2 regions of the Dyella japonica A8 genome follow, and region 1 is predicted to be linked to the other one. Evidence: predicted binding sites of a transcription regulator. Region 1 holds the regulator's gene; the other holds the start of a gene.
What was found. The regulator FliA, encoded in region 1, starts transcription of late flagellar genes. The targets are predictions, from matches to a motif close to TAAAGTTTNNCNNNCNNNGGCCGATAA.
Positions count from the first base shown of each region.

Region 2: the regulator FliA is predicted to act here: its motif matches at 13,872-13,898, upstream of HY57_RS13685 (GGDEF domain-containing protein).

Region 1 covers NZ_CP008884.1:4,364,716-4,380,412, reverse strand. The annotation lists gene flhA (flagellar biosynthesis protein FlhA) at 1-771, shown strand, start outside; gene flhF (flagellar biosynthesis protein FlhF) at 915-2,342, shown strand; gene HY57_RS18620 (P-loop NTPase) at 2,357-3,280, shown strand; gene HY57_RS18615 (RNA polymerase sigma factor FliA) at 3,282-4,058, shown strand; gene cheY (chemotaxis response regulator CheY) at 4,193-4,600, shown strand; gene HY57_RS18605 (protein phosphatase CheZ) at 4,597-5,238, shown strand; gene HY57_RS18600 (chemotaxis protein CheA) at 5,437-7,389, shown strand; gene HY57_RS18595 (flagellar motor protein) at 7,392-8,132, shown strand; gene motD (flagellar motor protein MotD) at 8,147-9,298, shown strand; gene HY57_RS18585 (chemotaxis protein CheW) at 9,351-9,812, shown strand; gene HY57_RS18580 (AI-2E family transporter) at 9,901-11,838, shown strand; gene HY57_RS18575 (SphA family protein) at 12,123-13,067, shown strand; gene HY57_RS18570 (hypothetical protein) at 13,140-14,210, opposite strand; gene HY57_RS18565 (hypothetical protein) at 14,648-14,923, opposite strand; gene HY57_RS18560 (flagellar hook-length control protein FliK) at 14,920-15,697, opposite strand, start outside.
Region 2 covers NZ_CP008884.1:3,273,152-3,288,848, reverse strand. The annotation lists gene HY57_RS13745 (efflux transporter outer membrane subunit) at 1-1,209, shown strand, start outside; gene HY57_RS13740 (DUF1656 domain-containing protein) at 1,199-1,399, shown strand; gene HY57_RS13735 (biotin/lipoyl-binding protein) at 1,431-2,408, shown strand; gene HY57_RS13730 (sugar dehydrogenase complex small subunit) at 2,496-3,032, shown strand; gene HY57_RS13725 (GMC family oxidoreductase) at 3,095-4,735, shown strand; gene HY57_RS13720 (c-type cytochrome) at 4,732-6,111, shown strand; gene HY57_RS13715 (carbohydrate porin) at 6,126-7,373, shown strand; gene HY57_RS13710 (flavin reductase family protein) at 7,419-8,060, shown strand; gene HY57_RS13705 (autotransporter outer membrane beta-barrel domain-containing protein) at 8,428-11,709, shown strand; gene HY57_RS13700 (SDR family oxidoreductase) at 11,783-12,541, opposite strand; gene HY57_RS13695 (nuclear transport factor 2 family protein) at 12,580-12,981, opposite strand; gene HY57_RS13690 (TetR/AcrR family transcriptional regulator) at 13,114-13,749, shown strand; gene HY57_RS13685 (GGDEF domain-containing protein) at 13,979-15,106, shown strand; gene HY57_RS13680 (hypothetical protein) at 15,313-15,588, shown strand.

The DNA.
Region 1 (15,697 bases):
ATCAACCCCGGCCGCGTGCAGGACGGCCTGCAGGGCATTCCCACGCGCGATCCGGCGTTTGGCCTGGAGGCCCTGTGGATCGAGCCGGGCCAGCGCGAGACCGCGCAGAGCCTGGGCTACACCGTGGTCGACCCGGCCACCGTCATCGCCACGCACCTTTCGCACATCCTGCAGAGCCACGCGCACGAGCTGCTCAGCCACCAGGACGTGCAGCAGTTGCTGGACCGCCTGGCCCAGACCGCGCCGAAACTGGTGGAAGATCTGGTGCCCAAGCGTCTGTCGCTGGGTGTGGTGGTCAAGGTCATGCAGAACCTGCTGGCCGAGCGGGTGCCGATCCGCAACATGCGCTCCATCGTCGAATCCTTGGCGGAACACGCCGGCCAGAGTCAGGATCCCGGCGCGCTCACGGCCGCCGTGCGCGTGGCGCTGGGGCGCCAGATCGTGCAGGAGATCTCGGGGCTGGGCACGGAGATCCCGGTCATCACGCTGGCGCCGGAACTGGAGCAGATCCTCATGGGATCGCTCGCCAATGGCGGCGTGGCGGGCGCCGCGGTGGAACCGGGCCTGGCAGACCGCCTGCAGCAGGGTGTCGCCGACGCCGCCCGCAAGCAGGAAATGAGCGGCGAACCGGCGGTTTTGCTGGTCGCGCCGCAGCTCCGTCCGTGGCTCGCGCGCTTCACCCGTCATGTGGCACAGAACCTGCACGTACTGGCCTACAACGAAGTGCCGGACAACCGCCGAGTGCGTTTGGTGCAGGCGCTGGGCCGTTAAACGAACAGACGAGCGAAGGAATGAGGGATGCGTAGCGAAGGCGCAACAAGCCGGCTTTCGGGGGCTGCGGCGAACGGCATGCAAGGCATGGCCGTGCGTTCGGGCCACGCACTGCTCGCCACCGTGTCGCGGAGCCACAAGGCATGAAGATCAAGCGTTTCGTGGCCCCTGACATGCGCCAGGCCATGCGTGCGGTGCGCGAGGACCAGGGGCCGGATGCGGTCATCCTGTCCACCCGCCGGATGGATGACGGCATCGAGATCATCGCCGCTGTCGATTTCGACGAAGCCCTGGTTCGCGAAGCGGCACGCCACGGCGCCCCGCTGGAAGTGGAAAACCGCGCCGTCGCTCCCGCGCCGGCTGTCGAGATGAAGACGGTTGCCGCGCGACGTTCCGACGTCACGCCGCCGCCGCTGCCGACGGCCAGCCGTCGCGACGACGAAGGCGTGACGGTGTCGCTCTCGCGCCGCGCCATGCCGCCCCGCGTGGAACCGGTGGCCGAAGCGTCCGTGGTCCGGACCGTGGAAGCCCCGGTCACCCCGGCCAGCCGGGCCGTCGAGCCAAAGCCCGCGATGACCGAAGCGGCGCACGCGGGCGATGCCGCCGACGTGCCGGCCTCGATCCACCCGCTGCTCGAACGCGCCCTGCAGGACACCGCACGTGTCCGCGCCGAACTGGGCAGCCTGCGCGACCTGCTGGAGACGCAGCTGTCGAGCCTGATCTGGAACGACATGGAGCGCCGCCAGCCGATGCGTGCCCGCATCCTGCGCGAGATGACCCGCCTGGGTATCGAGCCGGACGTCGCGCGCCAGCTGGTGGGCGAGCTTCCCGTCGAAATCAACGCCGAACAGGCGCGTTACCTGCCGCTGGGCGTGTTGAGCCGCAGCCTGTCGATCAGCCCGCGCGACCAATCCGAGCGTCGCGGCGTCACCGCGTTGGTCGGTTCCACCGGCGTGGGCAAGACCACCACCATCGCCAAGCTCGCCGCGCGCGCGGTGATGCGCCATGGCGCATCGCAGGTCGCGCTGGTGAGCACCGACCATTACCGCATCGGCGCGGCGGCGCAGCTGGAACACTATGGCCGCCTGCTCGGCGTGCGCGTATATCCCGCCTACGACGCCGACAGCCTGCGCCACGTACTGGAGCTGCTGCGCGGCCATCACACCGTGCTGGTGGATACCGCCGGCCTCGCCGGTGGCGATCCGCGCCTGGCGGAACAACTGGACGTGCTGCGCAACGGTGGCGACCTGCGCGCCTGCCTGGTGCTGGCGGCGAACGCGCACGCCTCCTCGCTGGACGAGGCCGTGCGCGCCTACCTGCCGGTGCAGCCGCACGCCTGCATCCTCACCAAACTCGACGAGGCCCCCAGCCTCGGCGGCGCGCTGTCGGTGCTGATCCGTCACCGTCTCGCGCTCGATTACATCACCGACGGCCAGCGCGTGCCGGAGGACATCGCCACCGCCGATGCGCGGGTGCTGGTGTGCCGTGCCGCGCAGGTGCTCAAGGGCAACACGGCGGCGGATGACATGGTCATGGCGGATCGTTTCGGACTAGCGGTGGCAAGCGCATGAGCGGTGTTTTCGCAATGAACCAGGCGATGGGGTTGGAGAGCATGTTGCGTGCGCTGACCGAACGACATAGCCGGCAGGCGCCGGTGCAGGACCAGGCCTATGGACTGAGCGGGGTGGCGCCGCGCAAGCGTTGCCGCGCCATCGCGGTCGCCGGTGGCAAGGGCGGCGTGGGCAAGACCACCGTATCGGTGAACCTGGGCATGGCGCTCGCCAGGGAAGGGCGCCAGGTGATCCTGCTCGACGCGGACATGAGCCTGGCCAACATTGACGTGCTGCTGGGCCTGACGCCCACGCGCCACATTGGCCACCTGCTGGACGGCAGCTGCACCATCGACGAGCTGCTGATGCCCGCGCCGCACGGCCTGAAGGTCGTGCCGGCCGGCTCGGGCACGCGCCGGCTTGCCCAGCTCGGTGCCGGCGAGCACGCGGCGGTGATCCGTGCCTTCGACGATCTGATCACGCCGCCGGACTACCTGGTGGTGGATACGGCCGCCGGGTTGTCCGACAACGTGGCGATGTTCGCCGCGGCGGCGGACGACGTGGTGGTGGTGGTGTGCGACGAGCCGGCCTCGCTGACCGATGCCTACGCCTTGCTCAAGGTGCTGAGCCGCGATTTCGGCGTGCGCCGCTTCCGCATGGTGGCGAACATGGTGCGCAACCTGGGCGAGGCCAAGCAGTTGCACCAGAAGCTCGCACGGGTGTGCGACCGCTTCCTGGACGTGGCGCTGGAATTCATGGGGCATGTCCCGCACGACGAACGGCTCAAGCAGGCCATCCGCCGCCAGAGCGCGGTGGTGGATCTGTGGCCGTCGAGCCGTTCGGGGCAGGCATTCAAGCAATTGGCGGGTGCGGTCGATACATGGGGTGAACCCGAGCGACTGGGCCTGGACCGCATCGCCTTTTTCAGCAGGCAGGCCGCAGTAGCGACGGGGTGGTGACATGAGCGTGGCTTCCGAATATCTGCAGCTGCAGCGGCAGAGTGCCGACGAACTGGTTCGCCAGCACGCGCCCCTGGTACGCAGGATCGCCTATCACCTGATGGGTCGCCTGCCGCCCAGCGTGGACGTCAGCGACCTGATTCAGGCCGGCATGATCGGTTTGCTGGAGGCTGCCCGCAATTTCACCACCGGCAAGAACGCGAGCTTCGAGACGTTTGCGGGTATCCGCATCCGTGGCGCGATGCTCGATGAATTGCGGCGCACCGACTGGACCCCACGGTCGGTGCATCGAAAAGTGCGCGAAATGGCGGAGGTCGTTCGTCAGATTGAAATCGAAACCGGTGCGGATGCCGATGACGCCGAAGTGATGCGGCGACTGGGCATGGGTGCCGAGGAATATCACCAGGTGCTGGCGGATGCCGCGAGCGCGCGCCTGCTCAGCCTCTCCGCGCCGGACGACGCGGACGGTGGCGCGGCGTTCGACGTGGTCGACGGCGACAGCCTCAGCCCGGCCGACAGCGTCGAGCACGAAGGCATGCGCGAGGCGCTGGTGGAGGCCATCGGCAGTCTGCCGGAACGCGAGCAGCTGGTGATGTCCCTGTATTACGAGGAAGAGCTGAACCTCAAGGAGATTGGCGCGGTGCTCGGTGTGACGGAGTCGCGCGTGTGCCAGATCCACGGCCAGGCCATCGTGCGCTTGCGTGCGCGCATGAGCGGTTGGCATGAGGGGCAGGCCGAGAGGTCAGCGAAACAACGCAAGGGAACGAAAGGCATGTAACACGGGCGCGATCGCCGGAGCGGAAGAGACGGGCTCTCGGTTCTCGCAGCGCGGCGGCCATCGGGTTGGCGCCCAGTACAAGCAGTCGTTTCAGCAACCACATCTAGCCAAGTGACGCGCAGCGGAGAAAGCGTTTGGACAAGAATATGAAGATCCTCGTGGTGGACGACTTTTCCACCATGCGGCGCATCGTTCGCAACCTGCTGGTCGAGCTCGGTTTCAGCAATACGCTGATCCAGGAAGCCGACGACGGCGAGAACGCGCTGACCATGTTGCGCAACAACGCCTTCGACATGGTCGTGACCGACTGGAACATGCCCAACATGACGGGCATCGACCTGTTGCGCGCCATCCGCGCCGAGCCTTCGCTCAAGGGCATGCCGGTGCTCATGGTCACCGCGGAAAACAACCGCGACCAGATCATCGCCGCCGCGCAGGCGGGCGTGAACGGTTACATCGTCAAGCCGTTCACCGCCGTCACCCTGCAGGAAAAACTCAGCAAGATCTTCGAACGCCTGGCCGCCAGCGGAGCCAACGCATGAACGCACAAGTCTCCCTGCTAGCCGGCGAATCGATGCCGCAGGAACTGCACGATCTTCTCAACAGCACCGACGGTGCTGCCTTCGAACAGGCGCTCGACGTGCTGGTACGCCAGCGCGAGCAGCGCCTGTTCCGCGCCCTGGGCCTGCTGGCCCGCGACCTGCACGATGCCGTGCGCCGCCTGGGCGGCGACCTCGCGCAGGAAGGCGTGCCGGGCAGCGTCGCCGACGCGCGCAAGCACCTGCAGGACGTGCTGGAAATGAGCTCGCAGGCCGCGCACCGCACGCTCGACTTCGCCGAGCGCATGCGCCCGCAGGCCGAGACGCTGGCCGCCAACGCCAGCGCGGTGATCGAGGGCACGAGCGAAGGCGACGTTGCCCACGTGCTGGCCACGCAGGCGCAGTCGTTCGCCAACGAATACCGCGAAGGCATGGCCGATTTCGTGGTGGCGCAGTCGTGGCAGGACCTGTCCGGCCAGCGCATCAAGAAAGTCGTGAACTTCATCGGCAGCGTGGAGAACTCGCTGCTGGAACTGGTGAGCCTGACCGGCGCGCTGGCAACGGGTGAAGCCGCCGCGGGCCCGGTGAAGGTGACCAGCCAGGACGAGGCGGATCGCCTGCTGAGCGAATTCGGTTTCTAAGAGCCTGGTCATGATCTCGGTATGGCGGCTACTTCCTCACCGTCATCCCCGCGAAAGCGGGGATCCAGTGACTTTGGCATGGCGTGAAAGTCACTGGATGACCAGCCATCCGGCTGTTGATGAAGCGCCTCCCGCTTTCGCTGGAATGACGGTGAAGCAATGCCGGGTTCATGAACAAGCACCAAGGACACACGCCTGATGGATCCCACGCTGGACAGCGAGCTGCGCAACGATTTCCTGGTGGAAGCCGGGGAGCTGGTGCAGCGCCTGGGTGAACAGTTGATCGGGCTGGAAGGCTCGCCGCGCGACGCCGAGCTGCTGAACGCCGTGTTCCGCGCGTTCCACACGGTGAAGGGCGGCGCAGGGTTTCTGGCCATCGAGCCGATGGTGCAGTTGTGCCATCACGCCGAGGACCTGCTCAACGTGGCGCGCAACGGGCAGCTGCTGCTCGATGCCGCGCGCATGGACGCACTGCTCGAAGCGCTGGATCTGCTCAACGACATGATGGCCGCGCTGGCCGGTGGCCAGCCGATGGCGATGCCGCCGCAGGCGCTGCTGCAGCGCTTGATGCCCGGTGCGGCGGCTCCCAAGCCGGTGCCCAAGCCCGTCGCTCCGCCGGTGGCGCCGCCGCCCAGTGACGGCACCATTGACGATTCGGAATTCGAGGCCCTGCTGGACAGCCTGTATGGCACCGGTGGCGCACCGGGCGCACCGGCGGCGGAATCGTCCTCGGGCAGCATCACCGACGACGAATTCGAGGCCTTGCTGGACAATCTGCACGGCAAGGGCGGCATGCCCGGTGCGGTGGAAGCGCCGGCGGCGGCCACCACGGCCGGCACGATTTCCGACGACGAATTCGAGTCGCTGCTCGACAATCTCCATGGCAAGGGTGGCGTGCCGGGCACGCAGGCATCCGCACCGGTGGCCGCTCCCGCGCCGGCGCCCGCTGCTTCGGCAAAGGCCGCAGCCCCTGCGCCGGAAAACACCGTGCGCGTGGACACCGCGCGCCTCGATGCACTCGTGCACCGCGCCGGTGAACTGGTGCTGGTGCGCAATCGCCTGCTGAGCCTCGCGGCCAAGAACGGCGACGAAACGCTCGAACTGGCCGCCACGGAACTGGATCGCGTCGCCGACGCCCTGCAGAACGCCGTACTCGGCATGCGCATGCAGCCGGTCGGCCGCTTGTTCCAGCGTTTTCCGCGCATCGTTCGCGACCTGTCGCGCCAGCTCGGCAAGGACGTGGAATTGGTGCAGGAAGGCGAGGGCACTGATCTCGACCGCAGCCTGGTCGAGGCGCTTGCCGACCCCATGGTGCACCTGATCCGCAATGCGCTCGACCACGGCCTGGAAATGCCGGAAGAACGCGAGCGCGCCGGCAAGCCGCGCAAGGGCAAGGTGACGCTGGGTGCGAGTCAGCGCGGCGAGCGCATCGTTATCACCGTGTCCGACGACGGGCGCGGCATGAATCCCGAGGTCCTGCGCCGCAAGGCGGTGGAGAAAGGATTGATGGACGAGGCGCAGGCCTCGCGCCTTACCGAGAACGAATGCTACGAAATCATCTTCCGCCCCGGCTTCAGCACGGCGGCCACCGTCTCCGACATCTCCGGTCGTGGCGTGGGCATGGACGTGGTGAAGACGCGCGTGGTGGAACTGGGCGGCACGCTTTCCGTGCGCTCACAGCTGGGCAAGGGCAGCACGCTGGAATTGGCCGTGCCGCTGACGCTGGCGATCCAGCGCGTGCTGATGGTGCGCGTGGGAGCGCGCCTGCTCGCGCTGCCGCTGAGCAACGTGGACGAGGTGTTCGAGCTGGCGCCGGGCCAGCAGCAACAGCTCGACGGCCGCGCCGTGGCCTCGCATCGCGGTCGCGCGCTGGCGCTGGCAGACCTTGGCGGCTGGGTCGGCGTGGAAGGCCCGTCGGGCCGTCACGTGGTGGTGCTGCACATCGGCCACATGCGCCTGGGTTGCCTGGTGCACGAGGTGATCGGCCGCGAAGACGTGATGGTGAAACCGCTCGGTCCCCTGTTCGAAGGCGTGCCCGCCGTGGCGGGTGCGACGGTTACCGGCGACGGCCGTCTGGCGCTGGTGATGGATCTGGCCGGTTTGTCCGGCGCAGACGGTCAACTCCTCCCCACTCTGCGTGTGAATAGCTGACCATGGACCTGGTAAGTCTCATCGGCACGATCCTGGCGTTCATCGTCATCATCGTCGGCACCGTCCTCAAGGGTTCCAGCGTGGAAGCGCTGTGGAACCCGGCCGCGTTCGTCATTGTGTTCCTGGGCACCATCGCCGCGTTGCTGGTGCAGAACTCCGGCAAGGTGCTCAAGCACGCCATGTCGATGTTCCCGCTGGTGTACAAGCCGCCGCAGCATCAGCCATCGGACCTGATCAGCCGCATCGTGGGCTGGAGCGAGATTTCGCGCCGCCAGGGCCTGCTGGGCCTGGAACCGCAGATCGATTCGGAAAGCGACACGTTCGTGCGCAAGGGCCTGCAACTGCTGGTCGACGGCAGCGAGCCGGAGGCCATCCGCGGCGTGCTGGAAGTGGAAGTGGGCGCGCGCGAGCATCACGACCTGGCCGGTGCGAAGGTATTCGAGAACGCCGGCATCTTCTCGCCGACCATGGGCATCATCGGCGCGGTGATGGGCCTGATGGCGGTGATGCAGAACCTGGCCGACCCGAGCAAGCTCGGCCACGGCATCGCCGCCGCGTTCGTGGCCACCATCTACGGCGTGGCGCTGGCCAACCTGCTGATGCTGCCGATGTCGGCCCGCTTGAAGGCGCTGATCCACAAGCAGACGCAGATGCGCGAAATCCTGATCGAAGGCCTGGTCGCGATCGCCGAAGGCGCCAACCCGCGCCAGATCGAAGCCAAGCTTCAAGGCTACCTGGCGTAACCGGGCGCAGCATCGTGGCCAGGAAGAAAAAACATCACGAGGACCACGTCAACCACGAGGCATGGGCGATCCCCTATGCCGACCTGATGACGCTGCTGCTGGCCTTCTTCGTGGTGATGTACGCGGTCTCCGTGGTGAACGAGGGCAAGTACCGCGTGATGTCCAACTCCATCATCGAGGCGTTCAACGGCTCCAGCCACGTGATCGCCGCGATGCCGCAGACGCGTGCGCAGCCGCACAACGTCGATCCGGCCATTGCGTCACCGCAGTCCCGGCCGGGCGCTGCCACCACCCCGGTGAGCGTGCCGATTCCAGCGCGCCCGCAACTGGTGCGTGTCGCGGATTCGCGCTCGGGCTCGGAGTCACAGGAGAAGCGCAACTTGGAATCGATCCGCGACCAGGTGCAGCGCGCGTTGCAGCCCCTGATCGACAAGCAGATGGTGATCGTGCGCAAGACCACGTCGTGGCTGGAGATCGAGCTGCGCACCGACATCCTGTTCGCCAGCGGCGCGGCCAGGCTCTCGCCCGAGGCGAACGACATCCTCGACAACATGGCGTCCATCCTCAAGCCGTTTCCCAATGCGGTGCGCATCGAGGGCTATACGGATGACCGTCCCATCAATACCGCGCTGTATCCGTCCAACTGGGAGCTGTCCGCCGCGCGCGCCGCGAGCGTGGCGCGACTGTTCTCCGAGCAGGGTGTGGATCCGTCGCGGCTGGGCATCATGGGCTGGGGCGAGTACCGGCCCAGTGCCGACAACACCACGGCGGACGGTCGTAACCACAATCGCCGCGTGTTGATCGTGGTGTTGAGCGAAGAGGACGCGCCCAAGCGCTTCCTCAACGACCTTCAGAACGGCCAGCTGACGGCGGACGATCGCGGTGCGCCCGCGCCGTCCGTGTCGGCAGCGCCCGCAGCGCCCGCTGCCGTGGTCGCGGTGGCACCGGCAGCCGGCAAGTCCGCACCGATCGTGGAAGTGGTGGCGCCCAAGCCGGTGGAAGACGCGCCGGTGAACAAGGTCATCCTCGCCAGACCCGTGCGCACCGCGCAACAGGACGGCGATGCGCGGCCGGATCTTGCGCCGCAGGTTTCCCTGCCCGATGTCGCCGCCGGTGCCATCAGCGTCGGCGGCGCGCGCGTGAGCTCGCCCGAGCATGGCCCGTGAATTGCATATTCGTCGTACCGGTCGCCAAGACCAGAGCAGGGGAGAGCGTGTCATGACCCAGGGACACAACACCGAGGACTGGCTGTCCTTCCGCATCGGCGGGCAGTGGTATGCCGCGCCGCTGACGCAGGTGAGCGAAGTACTGCGCGACGGCGAGCTCACGCCCGTGCCGGGTGCGGCCGCTGACCTGCTGGGCATTCGCCATCTGCGCGGACGCATCGTGCCGGTACTGGACGGGCGGCGTCGCCTCGGACTCGACGAGGAAGGGCGGGTGGACCCGTTCCAGGTGCGCCTGGTGATGCTCTCGCACGGTCCGCACCTGGTGGGCATCCGCGTGGATGCCATTGGCGACCTGTTGTCGGCCAAGGCGGCCGACGTTGCGCCACCGCTGCCCGGCGGCGCGGCGCGCGAGGATGACCCCGTGCAGGGCGTACTGCCCTCGCCGAACGGCTTCGTGGCCTTGCTCGACGTTCGTCGGCTGTGCCGCCTGCCGCTGGAGCACGAGGCGGCCTGATCCATCCGTCACCGGTCGAGGCTATCCTTGCGGCACCCCCGGGGCCATCCGTCTGCCCCGCCCGTGCCGCGATGGATAGGAGCCGCCCATGTCGTCGCAAGCCCCCGCATCGCCTGCCGCCTCGGCCAGCCAGCGCGCGGTCGTCATCGTCGCCGCGGCCTGCGTGCTGGCACTGCTGTACTTCGGGCGGGAGGTGCTGGTGCCGATCGTCCTGGCGGTGTTTCTCAGCCTGTTGGTGGCGCCGTGGGTGCGCCTGTCCCGTCGCGTCGGTTTGGGCCACGGCGCGTCAGTGCTGATCGCCGTACTGGCGCTGGTGGTCGTGGTCTCCGGCCTGGCCACCATGATCGGCACCCAGGTGGTGCACGTGGCGCGCAGCCTGCCGCAGTACGAAGTGACCATCCGCACCAAGGTGAAATCGCTGCGCGAGGAGACGCTGGGGCGGCTGGATTTCCTCCAGGGCGAACTGGGCAAGGTGATCGACGGCGGTGGGCAGGGCGCCGCGCCGGCACCCGCCGGCACGGCCGCACCGGCCTTCGTGGCGCCGCCCTACCTCACCAACGCGCCGGCCGAAGCCAAGCCAGCGCAGGCACCGGGCAAGACATCCTCTCCGCCACTGGCGTTGCTGACGCGCGTGTTGTCCACCGCGTGGGTGCCGCTGGAAACCGCGGGCATCGTGCTGGTGGTGCTGATCTTCGTGTTGCTGGAGCACGAGTCCCTGCGCGATCGCTTCATCCGGCTGGCGGGTGGCACCGACCTGCGCGCCACCACGGCGGCGATCAACGACGCGGGCGAACGCCTGTCGCGCTTCTTCATCTCCACCTTCTCGGTGAACTTCAGTGTCGGCGTGGCGATCTGGCTGGGCCTCACCGTGATCGGTGTGCCCAGCGCGCCGCTATGGGGCGCCCTCACGGCAGCCCTGCGTTTCGTGCCTTACATCGGCGTGTGGCTGGTGGCGGCCCTGGTGAGCCTGTTCGCGGCGGCGGTGGCGCCGGGCTGGTCGTTGCTGGCGATGACGATCGTGCTCTACCTGTTCGTGGAGATCGTGGTGTCGCAGCTGATCGAGCCCTTTCTCTACGGGCACACCACCGGCCTGTCGCCGCTGGCGGTGGTGGTGGCGGCGATCTTCTGGAGCTGGCTGTGGGGGCCGGTGGGCCTGCTCATGTCCACGCCGCTGACCCTTTGCCTGGTGGTGGCCGGCCGGCACGTGAAGGCGCTGGACCTGCTCAACGTGCTGCTTGGCGACGCGCCCGCGCTGACCATGCCGCAGCGCGTGTACCAGCGCGCGTTGTCGGGCGATGCGAACGAGATCCTCAGCGAGGCGCGCGACTTCCTGAAGCGCAAGAGCTTTGCCGCCTATTGCGATGCGGTGTTGCTGCCGGCGTTGCAACTGGCGCGCGTTGATCTTGGGGCCGGTGCGATCAGTACGGTGCAGCAGACCTCGGTGAAACGCACCATCGTGACCGTGGTGGAAGCGCTGGACAGCCACGAGAGCAAGTGGACGCGCTGGCGCCGGCGTGCCTCCGTGCTGGAGGACGCGAGCATCGGCCGCAGCCTGCGCCTGCATCGCGAGGAGGCTTACGGTCGCTGGCAGGGGCCGCTTGCCGTTCCGGCCGGCTCGGTGGTGTTGTGCCTGGGGCTGGGCTCGGTTGCCAACGATCTGTCCGCCGAGCTGCTCACGCGCATCCTGCGTGACCTGCACATCGATGCACGCCATCTTTCCATCGATGATTTCACTGCCTTCGACGCGGAGCCGCATCCGGATGCGACGCCCAATGCGGTGTCGATGGTCTATGTGGTGAGTGCCAACCCCGCCGCCGAGCAGGGCGCTTTCGACGATGCAGTGGCTATGGTGCGTGCCCGCATTCCGGGCGCGTGCATCGTCGGCGTGCTGTTCCCCGAACCGTTGGCGACGGTCGAGACCGCGCTACCCGCCAACGCGGACGTCAATGAAGTGGTGAGGTCGCTGGAGCAGGCCGCGCAACAAGCCATTGCGCGCATTCCCGAGAGCGGTGCCGCTGTGGCCTAAGCCCCGGACGACGGCATCACGCCGTCGACATCGTGGGTCGCCGTAGTGCATCGGCGCACTGCGCGGGGCAGGCGGAAATCGTAAGCAGGCCCCAAGGGTATCGGCGCGTCGCCGGTTCCTTTTCATGGCATGAAACTGCCGCGAGGTTTCCGTATTTATACGTAATCCACATAGGTGGATTTTCGCTTGTTCGCCATCGCACAGACGGCCACGCTGACTGTGTAGTCGGGGTTACCTGACGCAAGCATCTGGCGTTTCCTGTCATTGCCAATGGCGATCATTGTATGAAGCGACTTCTCTCGGGTTTCCTTGTCCTGGCCATTCTCGGCAGCCTTCCGGCGCACGCGACAGAAGGCGGTGTCGGACGTTCGATTACCGGCCTGCAGGCCGCTTCGTACTCCGGGCTGGTACCGCCTGCGTCCGGGTGGAACTGGCAGCTGGGCTATGCGTACTACAAGGGTGACATCAGCGGTTCGAAGGAAGTCCCGCTGACCGGTGGTGGTTCGTCGCTGGGCATCAGGGCGGAGTTCCAGCTCTTCTCGGCGGTGGGCATGTATATCTGGAACACCAAGCCGTCATCGTGGAATTTCGCCTCGATGGTCGACCTGCCGTTCGCCTACGTGGGGGCGACCGCGGACCTGGACCTGGGGCAGTTCCATCGCAGCGTGCACGACAGCACGACCGGCCTGTACGACATGACGTTCGTGCCCATCATCGCCAGCCACCATTTCAGCCAGACGCAGCACCTGTCGCTGGCGCTGTACATCGAGGCCCCGACGGGCAGCTACACCAAGGGGCGGCTGGCCAATGCCAGCCTCAATACCTGGGTGTTCACCCCCACCGTGGGCTACACGCAGTTGTTCAGCCAAGGCTCGCTGGAATGGAGCACGACGGCCGGTGTGGATTTCTATACCAAGGACAATGCCACCGACTACCAGAATGGCTCGGTGTTCCATCTCGATTCGCTGTTGGTGCAGCGCTTTCCCACGGGTTGGGGCATTGGGGCCGTGGGTGGATGGATCTATCAGATCGACAAGGACACCGGCCCGCTCGCCGATCGTTTGAATGGCTTCAAGGGACGCGCTGTGTCGCTGGGTCCCATGGTGAACTACCTGAAGAAGTGGCAGGGCGGCCAGGTCGAATTTTCGCTGCGCTGGCTGCACGAGTTCGATGTGAAGAACCGCACGCAGGGCAACCCTGCGATGCTGTCGGCGACGATTTCGCTCTAGCCAGGCCAGGGTGGAGCCCGGTGCGCGCGTCATCGTGGATGACGTGCGCACCGGCTTGGCGAGGCGTTCTGTTCAGAGCAGGAACTTGGGCACGGCCGGCACGATGACGAAGCGATAGTTCCAGCGTGCCCCCGGCATCGACGACTGCTGGATGACGGAGTACTGCACCTCAAAACCGTACTTGATGGGAACGCCCATCAGCTTGGTCGAGTAGTTGATGCCAAGGCCCACCGGAAAGTTGACCTTGTTGCCGCCACCCTGCGCATTCCAGTTGATGGCGATGTTGGGCGACATACCGATGTGCCACTTGCCGGCGTCATCCAGTTTTCGCTGGATGATGTACTGGACATTGGTCATGTTCACGTTGGGGCGGTCTTTCTTGCTGGAGGCGAACGACCACCACTGTTGCGGAAAGACGGCCAAAATCCATTCCGGACCGAGGTAGGCAAGCACGGCGGTGGGGCCGGCCGAGTATTTGCCGGTGCCCAGCACGGCCTCACTCGCGGTGGGCAGCATGACGGTTCCGCCCACGCCCCACACCAGCACGCCGCCATTGCTCAGCTTCTTGGTTTCCGAGGGGGCGACCAGGCCCACATAGGTGATGTCACCCAGGCCCGTGGTGCGGCTGTAGGGGTCGTTGACGATGGACTGCGTGCGAGGGTCCTGCGCGATCTGCTGCGGCGTATCGCCGAACAGGCCGCCGATGTGCTTGTTGACCGGTTCGCTGACGATAGGGAACGAGATGCGGTTGATCAGGTTCCAGTCGTCGCCGAGCTTGACGGGGAAGGTGGGAATGAACTGCGTGCGGTTCACGTCCTTGTAGTCGCCGATCGGTCCGCCTTTGACGCGCGTGTAGTCGTTCTGCAGGGGAAACATGACCAGGTTGGCCACGGGGTTGTTCATCAACTGGCCAATCTGGGCGTCCGTAGGTTTGCAGCCGGCCTTCATCTCGGCCTTCAGGTCGGCATTGATGTCAGCGTAGAAGTGGGCGCATTCGGGAGATGACGCCTGGCTATCGGTCGTGGCCGATGGGCTCGGCGGGGTGGTGCTGTCGGCGGCTTCGGCATGTACTCCGCTGACCAGCAGAGGCAGCAGAGCCAGTGGGGACCACCAGTGCTTCGAAGGTTTCTTTTGATGGGGCATGGCGTTTTCCTTGACTGGTGGGCGCAGCGCCTGGGTCGTGCGCTGCCTGCACCCATCGAGTCTTCTTGTTGGTGTATGGACAAGCGTTCACGGCGAAGCCCCCGACAAGCCGGGATTCATTCGTCGCAAATCAACGTTGCCGATGCGCGCGTCAGCAGTTGCAGTCTGCGTGCGGCAAGCAGCGGGAGCCAAGAGCAATCAACCTACATTGCCGCTCGCTTCGTCTGGTAGCGATGTCGGCTTTCACTGATGCTTGAAATCACGGCACGACAACCGCATGGCCTACGTATCGTTCGGCCTTTTGCCTGGCGTCGAATGGCATGGGTGAAAGCCATGTCCGCGCGCCGCAACGTCACCCATGGATTTTGCGTGGGGCGTGCCGGCGTGGCGCATCGTGGGAAGGCTGACGCGTGGCGTCGTGCCTTAGCGAGCCGATATCAGTGCTCGGCTTCAGCGGCGTCGTAAATGCTGGCCATGACGGCGGCTGCCGCGGCGTAAAGAGTGGCTGGCACGTCCTGGCGCAGGCGCAGCGAGGCCAACAGCGCAGCCATCTGCGGATCCTGATGGAGCGGAATGCCCAGTGCGCGGGCGCGTGCCAGCAGGGTTTCCAGCGACTCGGGCGGTAGGCTGACCGGCGCGGCCGCGGCATCGTTGGGGCCGCCGGTCAGGCGCAGCGTGACGCGCCGACGCGCGGGAGGAAGCGCCTGGCTCATGCGGTGGTCCTCAGCAGGATGGCGCTGTGCGGGCTGCTCGATTGCGGCAGCCCTTGTTGGCAAGTCAGCTGGTCGAGTATCAGGCCGCTCGCCGACAGCGCCTGGCGCAGCGCGCCGAACTGCTGTTCCAGGCGATGCGCCGTGCTGGCGCGTTCGGCCCACAGACGCACCGCGAGGCGCAGTTCGCGCAGTTGCAGTTCGCCCTGGATGGGCCCCAGGGCCGGCAGGTCGATGGCGAAGCCGAAAGTCCACGACGAACCGGCATCGGCGTCGGCGTGTTGTTGCAGCTGGATCTGCAGGATGTCGCGACCTTCCTCGCCCTGCAGCGGGATCTCGATCATCCAGGCGGAGGCGGTGGTCGCTTCGAGCTGTGCCACTTCCACCCGCGCCAGCGCCGCGTGCACTTCGCCATGCAGACGGGTGAGCAGGGCGTCGACGTCGTCTTCCAGCAGGGCCAGCGGCAACAGGGCCCGTGGTTGCGCCTGCAGGCCACGCTGCTGCAGCGGCGGTGGCGTTTCGGTACTGGCCGATGGGGTGGCGCGACGCGATGGCAGGTAGTCGTCGAGCAGGCTGGCCAAGCGAAGCAGGGCGCCTTTCCAGTCTTCCTGGCTCAACCCCGCCATGTCGAGGTGCGGTTGCGCCAATTGCGATTCGAGGAACAGGCCGCTGCGCTTGATGGCTTCTTCCAGGCCTTCGCCGCGGGTGATCTCCGCCGGCGTGCGTACGCCGTGTTCCAGCAGGGCGAGGGCCGGCCGCAGATAGGAGGGCAACTGC
Region 2 (15,697 bases), 1.1 Mb from region 1:
CAGGCCCAAGCGCACATCGCAGGCGCGTCCCGAGCGCCTCAGCTCGGGGCGGTGGCCGATCTGGGTCGGGAACGCTACCCCCTCTACGCCACGCCGTCACCGCCCGGCGGATACACCGTGTGGAGCAACGAGGTCGGCGCCACCTTGTCGTACGACCTCGACTTCTGGGGTAAGCACAAGGCGGAGCTGAGCGGCGCACTGGATGTGGTCCACGCGTCCCGCGTGGAGTCCCGTGGCGTGCAACTGGCGCTGGAGACGGCCGTGGTGCGCGCCTACATTGAACTTTCGTTGCAGTACGACTTGCTGGACGCCGAGACGGTCATCGCCGAGCAGTCCCGTCAAACCCGGGATATCGTCGCCCGGCGCGCGGCGGCGGGGCTGGCGACACGGCTCGATCTGAGTCAGGCCGACGCGCAGGTGGCGAACGAGGCCAGTCAGCTCGAGCAGACCCGGCGGCAGATCGCGCTGCTCGGCCACACGCTGGCTGCCCTGAGCGGGCAGGGCCCGGGTGCGGGCGATGCGATAGCCCGTCCACGTCTTGCGCTGGACGTACCGATCGCATTGCCAACGCGACTGCCCGCGGAGCTCATAGGCCGCCGGCCGGACATCATTGCGCAACGATGGCGCGTCGAGGCGGCATCCGAGGGAATCACCGCTGCCCACGCGGCGTTCTATCCCAATATCGATCTCATCGCGACGGCAGGCTTGACCTCTGCCACCACCTTCGGTGGCTTCTTCAACTTTCTCAACAGCGATGCCATTGGCCATCGCGTGGGCGCCGCCATCTCGCTCCCGATTTTCGACGGCGGGCGGCTCCAGGGTCAGTATGGAGCCGCCGTTGCTGGGTATGACGCGGCGGTGGAGTCCTACAATCAAAGCGTGATTCTCGCGATGCAACAGGTAGCCGACCAGGTCGTCTCTCTGCAGTCGCTCGCCACGCAGCAACAGCAGGCGGAACAGGCGGTCGCGTCGGCCACTGCGGCGCACGACCTTGCGTTGCAGGGCTATCGCAGCGGCATCACCGAGTTTCTCAACGTCATCGCCACCGAGGCCACGTTGCTGCGCGATCGCCAGCAGCTGGCGGGCATCCAGGCGCGTCGCCTGGATAGCTGGGCTTTGCTGATGCAGGCCATCGGCGGCGGCTTGGAAGGCGGCACCGATGCCACACCCGATGCCGCGCGCCCCGACGGTGATCGCCATGCCCCGTGAGATCTCCTTTTTCTCGCTGCTCATTCCAAGCCTGCTTCCGGTACTGATCGGAAGCGCGCTGCTATTCATCGCCCTGGATCTCGGGTTTTCGCGCCTCGGCATGTATCGGCACGTGTGGCATCCGGCGCTTTTCCGTGCCTCGCTGTTCACCGTGATCTTCGCGCTGGCCGGCCTTTGGCTACGCCCATGACGCACCGTCATCGCCTCCTGGACTCATGCCCATGACCCGCCAATCCTTGCTCCGCATCATCGTGACCCTGGGCATCTTGCTGCTGGCGATCGTGCTCGCCCATGCCTTATGGCGGGACTACATGTACGCGCCATGGACACGGGATGGCCGGGTCCGCGCCCAGGTGATCAACATTGCGCCGGACGTCTCGGGACTGGTGGCCGAGGTGCATGTGATCGACAACCAGCGTGTCAAACGCGGTGACGTTCTGTTTGTGATCGACCCGGAACGATTCCGTGACGCACTGGCGCAGGCCGAGGCGGAAGTCGCACGCAGCGAAGCCCAGGTTGCCCTGGCGCGGGCCCAGCTCGCACAACGCCATTCCGAATCGGTCATGCGCAGCCAGCAGGTATCGCGACGCGCGCAGCTGTCCGGTGAGGTGATCACGGCGGAAGCCAAGTCTGACATCAGTGAGGTGGCGCGCCAGGCGCTAGCGGCCGAGGATGCCGCCAAAGCATCCCTGAACGCGGCCACGGCCGGCCACGATGCCGCGCTGTCGGCACGCCAAACTGCCCGGCTCAATCTTGAAAGGAGCGTGGTGCGCGCCCCCGTTGACGGGTTCATCGCCAATCTCAATCTCTACGCAGGCGACTACGTGTCCGTGGGCATGGCACGCATGGCGCTGATCGACGCGAACTCGTTCTGGGTCTACGGCTACTTCGAGGAAACCAAGATTCCCGGCGTGCACGTCAACGACGCAGCCGAGGTTCGGCTCATGGCGGGGCATGTCGTTCTGCATGGGCGCGTCGAGAGCATCGCCAGCGGTATCGCCGACCGCGACAACCCTTCGAGCGCCAATCTGCTCGCCGACGTCAACCCGGTGTTTACCTGGGTGCGTCTTGCGCAGCGCGTGCCGGTTCGCATCGCCCTTGATGCCGTTCCTGACGATGTTCATCTGGCGGCCGGCATGACCTGCACGGTGACCATCCATGCCACACGACGAGATGTCCGTAGTTCTACCAAACCATGACGCAGGCTATACGCAGCATCGACGTAAAATAGTTCACCCCGCGCAACATACCCGCGCGGCGTGAGAGGCCCTCTACAGGAGCGTCCCATGTCCGAGACTCTCGAAAGCTCCAACCCCCTCTCGATCGATTCGCTCTCACGCCGTCTGTTTCTGATCGGCGCGGGCACGGCGCTTGTATGGGTCGCGTCAGGAAGAGCCCTGTCCCTTGCAGCGACCCCATCCACGGCGCCTGCCGCGGATCCTGCGTTCCTGCGGCTGTCACAAGTGCTGACCGGCAAGACCGATCTGGAGCCGCTGATGGCAGCCCGCATGGCCGAAGCGTTCAAGACGGCAGACCCTTCAACCTATGCGCATGTTGCAGAGCTGTCACAACTCGCCACCCATGTGACGGAGCCATCCGCACTCGTCGAAGCCGCGGGGCCGGCAAAGGCCGCCGCCCTGGCCATCATTGCCGCCTGGTACACCGGCACGGTAGGGAAGGGCTCGCAGGCGGTGACTGTCGCCTATCGCGACGCACTGATGCAGCGTCCCGTCGCCGATGCCTTGTCACCACCCACGTATGCCTTGGGAGGCCCAGCCTGGTGGGTGGCCCCTACGCCTGAACTGGATTCGCCGCGCATCTGAGCGGCATCGAACTGTTGTACACGCCGCTTCCGTGCGCGGCGCCGCCTTGGGGATGAAAACCTATGAACGCACCTCGTTTTCACGACGGTGATGCCGACGCTGACATCGTCATCGTGGGCTCCGGCGTCGTTGGCGCCCTGATCGCCCACCAATGGGCCGCGGCTGGGAAGTCGGTCCTGATACTTGAAGCCGGGCCACGCATCAAACGTGCCGACGTTGTCGAGAACTGGCGCAACATCAGTTTCGAACGACGGCTCGGGAGCGACTTCCAGGGCCCGTACCCGCAGTCGCCGATGGCCACGGCGCCGCTGTACTACCCGCCGAATGACTATGTGGCGTTGTCCGGACCGGACGCGAGCAGTTACAGGCAGGGTTTCATCAAGGCTGTCGGTGGTACGACATGGCACTGGGCAGCATCGTGCTGGCGCCATTTGCCGGCCGATTTCCGGATGCAATCCACCTATGGCGTCGGACGCGACTGGCCGATCAGCTACGATGATCTGGAGCCGTACTACTGCCGTGCCGAAGAGGCGATGGGGGTTTCCGGCCCGAACGATGCCGCGCTGCAAAGTCCGTCGCAGCGATCCAAGCCCTACCTCGCCGACATGATTCCGTGGGGGCACGGCGATGCCACCTTTGCGGAAGTCGTCAATCCACACGGCTACAACCTCATACCCATTCCCCAGGGGCGCATGATCACGCCGTGGAATGGCCGGCCCGCCTGCTGCGGCAACAACAACTGCCAGCCCATCTGTCCCATCGGCGCCATGTACAACGCCATCCACACCGTGGAGGCCGCCGAGCGCGTGGGTGCCAAGGTGCTGGACGAGGCTGTCGTCTACGGGATCGATACCGACGACAACAACCGCGTGACGGCGGTGCACTGGTATGACGCGAAGCACGTCAGTCACAAAGCGACCGGGCGTCAGTTCGTCATAGCGTGCAATGCGCTGGAAACGCCGCGGCTCCTTCTGCTCGCCGCCAACAAGCAAAACCCAAGGGGCATTGCCAACTCGTCTGATCAAGTGGGCCGCAACATGATGGACCACTCGGGCTTCCATTGCAGCTTTCTCGCAGATCGCCCGCTATGGCTCGGGCGCGGCCCCGCACAGTCCAGCTGCATGGTCGGTCCGCGTGAAGGCGAATTCCGCTCCCAGTATTCGGCCAATAAAATCATTCTCAACAATATCAGTCGTGTTCCCACCGCCACCTCGCAAGCGCTCAAGCGCGGCCTGACCGGCAAGGCGCTTGACGAGGAGATCCGGCGTCGTGTCGCGCTTGGCGTCGACCTGTCGATCAGCCTGGAACCGCTACCGGATCCCGCCAACCGGCTTACGCTGTCCAAGACGCGCCGCGATGGCCATGGCTTGGCTTGCCCCGACATCTATTACGCCGTTGGCGACTACGTGCACAAAGGCTATGACAAGGCCTGCGATCAACTTCGTCACATCGGATCGCTTTTCAACGCGGAAGAGTTTGAGATCACCACGGCACTCAACGCGAACAATCACATCATGGGGTCGACCATCATGGGGGCGGACCCGCGCAGCTCCGTGGTCGATGGCGATTGCCGGGCGCACGACCACCCGAATCTGTGGCTGCCTGGCGGTGGCCCCATGGCATCGGCGAGTGTGGTGAACACCACGCTCACCATGGCCGCACTGGCGCTGAAGGCAGCAGATGCCATGGGGCGTGCCGCATGAAACGGGCATGCCTGCTGGGATGGTTGATGCTCGCCCTGGTCGCACCCCATGCGTCGTCGGCCGACGCCGTGGCCGAGCGCGGGCGGTACCTGGCCACGGCCGCGGACTGCGCGGCATGCCATACCCAACCCGGGGGAGGCGAGGCGTATGCGGGCAATTACGCCATCGAGTCCCCATTGGGCACGATCTGGTCGAGCAATATCACGCCCTCCAAGAATTACGGTATTGGCAACTATGACGAGCGCGAGTTCGCCCGGGCACTTCGCGAAGGGGTGCGCAAAGACGGGGCGCATCTGTATCCGGCGATGCCCTACACCTCGTACGCGAAACTTTCCGATGAGGACATTCACGCTCTCTACGTGTACTTCATGACGGAAGTGACTCCCGTCGATCGTGCGTCCACGGAGACACACCTGCCGTTTCCATTCAACCTGCGATTCTCGATGGCGGCGTGGAACGTGTTGTTCCTTGATGGAAAGCGCTTTTCCGCCAACGCCTCGCATGACGAAGCATGGAATCGTGGCGCCTACCTTGCTGAAGCCCTGGAGCATTGCTCGGCGTGCCACACGCCACGCGGATGGCTGATGCAGGAGTTGTCTCGCCAGGCCTATGCCGGTGCGCCGCTGGGTTCATGGTACGCACCCAACATTACCAGCGATCCGGTGAGTGGCCTGGGTGGGTGGTCGGATGCCGAGCTGGGTCAGTACCTGAAGACAGGGCGCGTGCCCGGCAAGGCTCAGGCCGCCGGCGGCATGGCCGAAGCGATTACGCACAGCCTTTCGCAGCTGAGTGACGCCGATATCGCTGCCCTTGTGCGCTATGTCCGCTCGATACCGCCCATCAAGGATGCGACAGTGCAGCGGCCCGCGTTCGCATGGCCGGGTTCGCCCATGCCGGAATCGGCCATCCGCGGCACGGCAAACGAGGCCGTCAGCGGCCCCTCGCTTTACTCAGGCCTTTGTGCGAGCTGCCATGGGGCGCGTGGAGAGGGGAGTCGCGATGGTTATTACCCGTCGTTGACCCATAACTCCACGGTGGGGGCATCACGTCCGGACAACCTTGTCGCGGTAGTGCTGTTCGGGGTGGATCGCACCGTGGCAGGCAAGCACGTGCTGATGCCGCACTTTGCCGAGGGCTCCTACGTCCAGACCCTGGACGATGCGCAAGTGGCTGCGGTGTTGAGCTATGTCCGCCAGACCTTCGGCCCTGGCGACTCGATGAACGCGGGCGATGTGGCGCGGATACGCCAGGGCGGATCGCCGCCAGTCCTTCTTGGCCTGGTGCGCTATGGAGCGCTGGTGGTCCTGGGGATTTTCGTGCTTCTCTTCGGGTGGTGGTTCGGGTGTCGTCGTCGGAAGCTGGGGGCACGGGTATGACGTACGGTTGGGCCATGGCTTCCATCAGCCTGTTGACGGTGAGTGTGGGGGCGTTTGCGCAGGGCGCGAGTCCACCGAGCGATTCCCGGCCGGTCGACACCGTTCCGCAGGTGCCGCTGACGCAGGATTGGTCAGGGCGCGAATGGCTGGAGGCGCACGGCATCAACCTGACGGGACACATCATCGTGGAACCCGGCATCAACGATAAAGGCTACAAAGGCCATGGCTGGACGTCAGCGCAGAGCATCGATTTCGGCGCCATCATCGACACCGGCAAGCTGTTCGGGTTCGACGGCTCCCTGATCGTGGTGTTCTCCGACCGTTTCGGTCACGCCGTCCACGAGCGCTATACCGGCGCGTACATTCAGGATCAGGCCTATTGGGGTCAGGGCCAGAATTTCCGCTTCGACGAGCTTTCGTACGAACGTTTCTTCATGGATCGCCGCCTGAGCATCAAGGGCGGCTTCTACTCGATGGGAAATGACTTCGGCGGCCTGCCCAACGTTTGCAACTTCAACAACAACGGGCAATGCGGACATCCCCTGGGCCCCATCTACAGCTCCGGATGGCTGGACAATCCGACGGGGCAGTGGGGCATGCGCGTGAAGTGGAAGGATCCTTCCGGTTGGTACGCACAAGCCGGCGTTTACGACGTCAACCCGTCGCGAAAGCAGGCCAACGGAGGTTTCAAGCTGAGTTTTGTAGGCACCACGGGCGCGTTGATTCCCGTTGAATTTGGTTATGTGCACGGACAAAGTCCCCGCGCTTATCCTGGTACCTACAAGGTCGGTTTCTATCTCGACACATCCGATGCGCCGGTGCTTGGGGCGGCGGGGCAGACGGCATCCCATCGCACGGGCGAGTATGTCCAGCTGGAGCAGCGCTTCTGGAAGCCGTCACTCGACACGGTCCGCGGCATTTCCGCGTTCGCCATTGCCACCCAGGCCGATGCAGCCACGGGCTTGATGCGCCACTCGTGGGAGGCTGGCCTGAGCTGGCGCGGCACCTTCCCTAGCCGGGAGGACGACATACTGAGCCTCGCCTGGACGCGCCTGGATATTTCCGCGCGCACGCGCCAGGCTGAGGAGGCGGCAGGCAAAGCCGGGCAAACCAATGAGCAGTTGTATGAGCTCAACTACGGCGTCCAGGCAACTCACTGGCTTATCGTGCGGCCCGCTGTTCAATACGTTATTCGACCCGGTGCCTACACAAGCCGGCCAGACAGTTTTGTTTTCTCGCTGCACCTGCAGGCGACGCTCTAAAGGTTGCGTCGATGACGCGAATCCATGCCAGGGTGCTTCGCGCTGATGACTGAGAAAAACTTCCACTACTACGAACCCAGGCTTGGACACGGCCTTCCTCACGACCCGTTCAGTGCGATCGTGGGGCCGCGGCCCATCGGATGGGTGTCGACGCGATCTGTCGAAGGCTGCATCAATCTCGCGCCTTACAGCTTCTTCAATGCATTCAACTACGTGCCGCCCATCATCGGATTTGCCAGCGTGGGCTGGAAGGACAGTGTTCGGAACATCCAGGCAACGGGTCAGTTCGTGTGGAACCTGGCAACCAGGGGGCTGGCGGAGGCGGTGAATATGACCTCCATCGTTGCTGCTCCCGGCGTTGACGAATTCAAGTTGGCCGGGTTGACCCATGCGCCGTCGACATTGGTAAAGCCGCCTCGCGTCGCCGAGAGCCCGGTGAACTTCGAGTGTCGATTGACACAACTTATTCAGTTGAAGGGCGCCGATGAAACGTTGGTGGATACGTGGCTCGTCCTTGGTGAGGTTGTGGCCGTGCACATCGACAAGCGGCTGCTGGTCGACGGCATCTACAGCACAGCCGCCTCCGTGCCCATATTGAGAGGTGGTGGGCCAGCGGACTACTTCGCGGTAGATGATTCGCAGCGCTTCCAAATGTTTCGACCAGGGAAGTACAAGGCGCCGTCATGAGCGACGGCGACGCGGCGGCATCTGCAGCCGGTGAGCAGCGAAGCCGGGCTTAAAGTTTGGCGGAGAAGAAAGGACGGCGTGCTTTGCTTCCTGGGCTCGTCAAACGGGTGGCCGCGCGAGGGCGGCCGGCTTCGCGGCCTGGCTATCGCAAGGAAGAAACGCGGGCTATCGCTCCAAGGCGTGTGCGCCGGGCGCATTTTCTTGCCGCTTGATTCACCACCACTCCGTACTGTGATCCATTTCCGTTTTAGGTCACTCGCCCGTCATAGCTGCGGGGAGACGTATCGCAGTGGCCGGGCCGGCACGGCCAGCTGCCGTCCAACCGCAGGAAGCCGGCAGCCCATAAAACGATGGATGGAGGGAGAGGGTGAGGAAGATTCAATACAGGCCACTGGCCTTGGCTTTGGCGTGCGCGTTTTCCACGCAGGCATGGGCACAAACCAGCGACATTCCGCTGGACATCATTCAAGAGAATTACGGTGGCGGACAGTTCGGCTACCGGCTTGGCATCAACGTTGGCGTCAACGGCGCACAGCCGCAGGAATACCTGTTCGACACAGGCTCCGATTCGTTCAACATCGATGTGGGGTTGACCGCGTTGCACGGGTCGGGGCCGGCATGGTTCCCCACGCAGGCGGGCACGGCGACGGGGCCGCTGCAGTTCTATCTCTATGGCGACGGCACGTACGGTTACCTGCAGGCCTCCACCACGGTGGCCAGCATGCAGTTCTACAACTCCACCAGTGGCGCGCAGGTGGCGAACTTTGCGACGCCGGGCGGTGCGCCGGTGGCGGTCAACTACGCCTATGTCACGTCCACTGCCACGGGCGCGCCGGTGGGTACGGCCAATGGCGTGACGTTGAAGATCGACACGGGCTTCCAGCAGAACCTGGCCAATGGCGTGGCACCGGAAGAGGGCGTGTTCTACGGCATCGTGGGCGCAGGTGATTTCGGCAACGGCGTGCCGGGCATGCTCAGCAAGAGCGGCTATATCGTGGAAGCCAACGGTGGCGCGGGTGTGCCGGGCAACTGTGGTTCCGGTTGCCTGATTCTGGGGCTGACGCCAGCGCTGCGCGCGCAGTTCCTGAGCGTGGTGCCGTGGATCGGTGGTGCGCAAGGCACATTCGCACTCTCCGGCGCACCATCGGCCAATCAGTTCGACACGCAGTTCATGTATGCGTTGAGCGACGGCAAGACCACCAGCAGTGCCAGCCTGCCGACGTTGTTCGATACCGGCACGCCCAACATCATGCTGATCGACAATGGCGTGGGCCTGCTCTCGGGCGAAACCGCGGCGGGGCATATCAATGCGAATGGCGATGAAGTGCCGGGCATCACCCTGACGGCCACGGGCGTGGCGCCGGGGGCGCAGCCAAGTTCCGTGCTTACGGGCGACGACTCCAGCGGCGACTACACCAACGTGGTGACGGTGGGGCCGTATGGCGGGTTCCCGAATGGCGCGATCTACGGCATCGGCTTCTTTTTCCGCAATGCCGTGATGTACGACCTGCAGAATCAGGCCACTGGCTACACGCCGTTCTATGTCACGGATGCGGCCATCACCACCGGCTTTACGGTGACGTCCGCGATGGGGCCGCTGGGGCTGGCTGGCGTGATTTCGGGCACCGGTCCCTTCACGGTGGCGGCCGGTGGCATCGTCAACCTCAGCGGCACCAATACGTATACCGGTGCGACGGTGGTGAATCCCTCCGGCTGGCTGGGCATCGCCGGGCCGGGCAGCATCGCGTCGTCCTCGGACGTCCATATCGATGGCGTGCTGGACATCTCGCGTGCATCGCAGGCCACCACCATCACGTCGTTGTCCGGTGCGGGCCTGGTGCAGCTGGGCGGCAACGTGCTGATGCTCACGCATGCGTCAGGCAACTTCGCCGGTCAGTTGGCGGATGGTGGCCTGAGTAGCGGCGGCGGTGGCGGCCTGGTGGTGTCGTCGGGGCGCGAAGTGCTGAGCGGACAGAACACCTATACCGGGGCAACGGGCATCGCCGCCCAGGGTGAGCTGGATCTTTCCGGCTCCCTCGCCGGCGGCGTGCTCAACCTGGGTGTGCTCGGCAACACGGGCAGCATCGGTGGTTCGGTGGTCAATCAGGGCTGGCTCGCCAACAGCGGGCGCATCGCCGGTTCGGTGGTGAGCAGCGGCCTGCTGACGGGGCAGGGCCATATCGGCGGCTCGCTCAGCGTAAGCGGCACCGTCATGCCCACGGGCCCTGGCTTCGCAGTGACAGGCAATTACTTGCAGGCCGCCGGCTCGAACTATCTGGCACCGGCGAACCCCGGCCAACCGGGAGACTCCAGCCAGATCGTCGTGGGCGGACAGGCCGCCCTTGCGCAGGGTGCGGTGCTTACCGTGGGGCCGGCGCCGGCAGGCGAGTTCTACACCAAGGGCGCGCGCTACACCGTGCTTACGGCGAATCAGGGTGTCACCGGCACGTACACGCTGGGTGGCAACACGACGCTCAGCGCCGTGCTCGGCATCGCCACCGCGTATGACGCGCAGCACGTCTATCTGGATGTGGTGCAGAACCGCAGCCTGGGCAGCGTAGGTGCCACGCGCAACGAAGTGTCGACGTTGAATGGCGTGCAGTCACTGGCTGCGAACAACGCCATTTTCGCGGCGGTGGCGAACCTGCCCAGCGATGCGGCTATCCGTAGCGCGGCCGATCAATTGCAGGGCGATATCCACGCCAGCGCGCGTGGCACCTTCCTCGAAGACAGCCACTTCATTCGCGATGCCGTGAACGGAAGGCTGAGCCAGCTGGATGGCGGCGGCACGCCGAGCGCGTCCAGCGCCGACGCGTCGGCGGCGAATGGCCTGGCGTGGTGGGGGCAGTTCCTGGGCTCATGGGGGCATCGCGACAGCAACGGCAACGCGGCGGCTGTATCGCGTTCGCTGGGTGGTTTCGTCATCGGCGCGGATATGCCAGTGGGCGAGTACACGCATGTGGGCGCGCTGGGCGGCTACACGCAGACGTCGCTGCAGGCCGCGAGCCATCACAGTTCGGATGCCAGCGACGATGCGCACGTCGGCCTGTATGCCGGCTCGCAGTGGGGTGCATGGGGTCTGCGCGGCGGCGTCGCCTATAGCGGCCATAGTTTCGACAGTACGCGCGGCGTGGCCTTCGGCACGGTCGGCGAGCAGCTGCTGGGGCACGGCAAGGCCTCGACGGAGCAGGCGTTCGCCGAAGGCGGTTACCTCATGCAGTGGCGGCGCATGTCGCTGGAGCCGTTTGCGCAGGCTGCCTACGTTCGCCTCCATAGCGATGGCTTCACCGAGCATGGCGGAGCGGCTGCCCTGCGTGTGCAGGGTGACGATGATGCCTTGACCTACGGCACGCTGGGCGCCCGCGCCGCGACCCACTTCCAGCTCAATGGCGATGTGTTCGATGCACACGCCATGCTGGGCTGGCGTCATGCGTTCGGACAGGTGAACCCGCAGGCGCAGATGGGGCTTGCCGGTGGCGACGCGTTTGCGGTTGATGGCGTGCCGTTGGCCCGCGATGTGATGGTGCTGGATGTGGGACTGTCCGTGCCGGTGACCCGCCATGCGAACGTCAGCCTGGCCTACAACGGGCAGGTGGGGCATCGCGTGGTGGACAGTGGCTTCCGCGGAGGCTTTGTCTGGAAGTTCTAAGCGTCATCTGTGCATGAACGAGCCCCGGGGCTGTTTTCCCGGGGCTTTTTTTTGCTGTAGCGAGACGTTCTGGTCAGGCCGTGGCAAACAACGCAAGCGCCTGCTCGTTGAAGCCGTTGACCAGCGCGTGCTCGCCCGGGCCGACATTGGCGCGGAAGCCCTTGGCGGCCTCGACCAGGATCTCATCGGCGTCGGTGCCGAGCACGGTCATGGTTTCAGCGATGAACTGATCCAGCGGCATGGCCTGTTCGGCCTCCTGGCTGTTCATGAGTTCGGTGCGCACCCACGGCGGCGCGATCTCGAGCACGCGCACGCCGGTGTTGCGCAGCATGAAACGCTGCGACAACACGTAGGAATGAATCGCTGCCTTGGTAGCCGAATAGATGCCGGTGACCGCCATGGGCACGAAGGCGAGCACGGAGCTGGTGTACGCCACCACGGCGTGTTCCTTGCGCTTGAGGTGTTCGATCAGCGCGGAGGTCATGCGGATCGGGCCGAGCACGTTGGTGGTCATGGTGGCGGTAAGCAGGGCATCGTCGATCTTTCCGGCCACGTCGTCGGCCTGCATGATGCCGGCATTGTTGATCAGCACGTTGAGTTCCGGGTGTTCCGCGACCAGCCTGGTGGCTACGCGTTCGATGCTTGCCGGGTCGGTGATGTCAAGTTCCACCGCTTCCATGCCGGGGTTGGCGGTGATGACGGCGTCGAGATGGCTGCGGCGACGGCCGGCGATGATCACCTTGTTGCCGCGCTTGTGCAGTGCCTCGGCGAGTGCGCGACCAATGCCCGAGCCGCCGCCGGTGATGAGGATGGTGTTGCCGTTGAGTTTCATGACGATACTCCTGGGATGGGGATCAGATTGGCTAAAGATCAGGCGGGAAAGCGGTTGCCGAACATGGGCAGGCCGCTCCTGGATTCCGTTTGGGTGGCTTCGTCCTGCAGTACGTCCCAGTGCTCGGCAAGCTTGCCGTTTTCCATGCGCACGACGTCGGCGGCAATCCACGCGGCCGGGCGGCCGTGGCCAGTGAAACGCCCGTGCACGATCACGTAGTCGCCTTCGGCCAGGATCAGGCCGTGCTCGTAATGCAGGGTGTCCGGGATGCTGCGCACCAGGTTGAACAGGCCGTCGCGGCCCGGTTCGATATGCGCGCTGTGCTGGATGTACTTGTCGGACCAGAAGCGCTCGGCGGCGTCGTAGTCGCGCTGGTTGAACAAGGTGTTGAAAGCCTCGATGACGAGGGCCTTGTTCTGTTCGGGTGAGGTCTTTGACATGGTCGTGTCCTCTTCGATGACGGATGGTTGGGCGGCGGGTCGGCCTGAAACACAATGGTGACCGCCATTGACGTGATGTAGGATGGTCCTGCGGAAATCCCGTGTCAATGGTGATCACCATTGTTTTTTCGGATGGCCGCCATTGAACCGTTGAATGGGAGTAGGAATATGGGTGTCTCCAAGCGCCAAGCCATTGAAAACAAAGAAGCCATCGTCACCGCGGCAGAGAAGCTCTTTCGCGAGCGCGGGGTGGCTGATGTGGGCCTGTCGGAGCTGACCAAGGCCGCCGGCTTCACCCAGGGCGGCTTCTACAACCACTTCAAATCCAAGGACGCCCTGGTGGCCGCCGCCATGGACAAGGCGATGGAAGACGGCGCGAACCTGCTCCTCGCTGGCTTCGACGCGGCGCATGCGAAGGCGGCGGACCCCATGCGGCAATACGCGGAGTGGTACCTGTCCACCGAGCACCTGGCCAACATCGAATCGGGCTGCCCGCTGACCGCATATGCGGGCGATGTCCGGCGGCTGGGGCCGGAGGCGCGGCAATCCTATGCGCACGGCCTGTCGTGGAACATCGACCAGTTGGCCGCGTTGATGGATGGCGAGAGCCCGCAGGAGAAGCGGAAAAAGGCGGTGACGCTTTTCAGCCAGATGGTCGGTTCGCTGGTGCTCTCGCGTGCGGTGGCCGAGGCGGCACCCGCACTTGCCGAGGAGGTACTCGACGACGGGCGTCGGCAGGTGCTGCAGGCCATAGCCGGCGCAGCGTAAGTCCGCTGCTGCCGGTGCGCTGGTAAGAGCCGCAAACAAAACTCAGTGACATCTCGCATTCGTCATTCCGGCGCAGTCCGGAATGACGGAGCTGGGATCTCGCGGGGTTCTGTTAGCGGCGCTAAAGCCAGCCACGTCGTGGCCGATACCGGCTTGGTGCACGCATGCCACACGGCGGTGGCGCTGTGTGCGTTGCCGGTTGTTCCCGTCGCCCTCACCGAGATGCCGCGTGCTTTCCTCTCTCATTACCTCGGGCAGCATCGTCGTCATCAGCCTGATGTTCGGGCTTGCGCTACTGGTGGCCTGGCGACGGTTCGGGCTGGAGCGGCACGCGGCGCTGTGGGCCGGGTCATTCCTGGCGGCCGCCGTGGGCCACGGCCTACGCACGGCGGGACAGATCTGGCCAGGTCAGGTGGAGTTGTTCGCCACGCTGGCCTGCCATGCGTCGGTGGCCAGCTTCGCCTTGCTGGCGTGGGGATTCCGCCGGCGGGCGTCGCGCTCATCCCGGGGCGTCATGGCGGGCTGGCTGGTCTTCACTGTATGGATTCTCTGGGAGTGGATCGATCATTCGCAGACGTGGCGCGCCACCTCGCGCCTCCTGACGGCGACTGGCGATGCTTACATGGTGGGCTGGATCGTCGCCACGCTGTGGCACAAGCGTGGCACCGGCGCGCTCGCGCGGTGGATCATGATCTTCTACGGTCTATACGCGATGAGCGTGGGCGTGGCGGCGGAGCTGGCCAGGCCGGGCGGCATCATCAGCGACAAGGCCTTTATCCTTGTGCTTTCCATCGGTACGCCGACCGGCATGATCGGCACCGGCGTGATGACGCTGCTGATCGTGGCATCCGACCTGGCGAAGGGCTTGCAGCAACAGGCACGCACCGACGCGCTGACCGGCCTGCTTAACCGTCGCGGCGTGGAAGACGCCATCCGCGCCTTGCTGGGTACGGCGCGCAAGGCGGAACCGCTGACCGTGGTCGTGGTTGACCTGGACTACTTCAAGGCGATCAACGACAGGCTGGGGCATGCGGCGGGCGATGACGTGCTGCTGCGTTTCGCGCAACACCTCAAGACCAGCCTGCGCGCGCACGACGTGGTGGCGCGCATCGGTGGCGAAGAGTTCGTGCTGTTGCTGCCGCAGACGCCCCGGGCGGATGCCATGGCGCTGGTCGAGCGCCTGCGTTGCTCCGTGCCGGAGGCGTTCGCGCACGATACGAACCTCGAACGCGTCAGCGCCAGCTTTGGCGTGACGCAAGTGCGGCGAGGCGAAACTTTCGATGCCGCACTGGCAAGGGCCGACGAAGCGCTTTATCGCTCCAAGCATGAAGGGCGTGACCGCGCCACGCATGCCTGATCCCGAGAGCCTTGCCGTCGGGCCAATGCCTGCCGGCTGCGGCCTTTCAGTTCGCTGACAGAAGAGAAAGCGGTGCTGAACGGAAATGCCGGGCATCGGAATCCGGGCCGTTTCATTCATCGCCGGTATGGCGCGCCGGGCCCATGTTTCGTTCACCGCCCACGCGGCAGACGCCGCCGTGCTTTTCCGTGAACAGGAGCCATGTCATGCGCAAACTCATTCCTCTTGCATTGGTCGCTTCGCTCTTTGCCATGCCGTTGATGGCGTCGGCGCAGCATGGACACGGTGGCGGCGGCCCGGGCGCCTCTGGCGGCATGCCGGCCAGCATGTCGATGAACCACGACGCGCACGGTGATGCCGTATCCGCCGAAGCCAAGTCCGCCAAGGCTGCCGACGAGAAGGTGGGGCCGGAAGTGCGCGGCGTGGCGCGCGACAAGTCCCACGGCAAGGGTCTGACCAAGACCAAGGGCAAAGGGCACTAATGCACCGGTGCTGCGCCAGGCACGATGATGGGATGAGCAAGTGGTATCGCGACGGGTGGCCCGGCGCGGTTCCCTTATCGGTAGCGGCGGCGCGTTGAGGTGCACAACA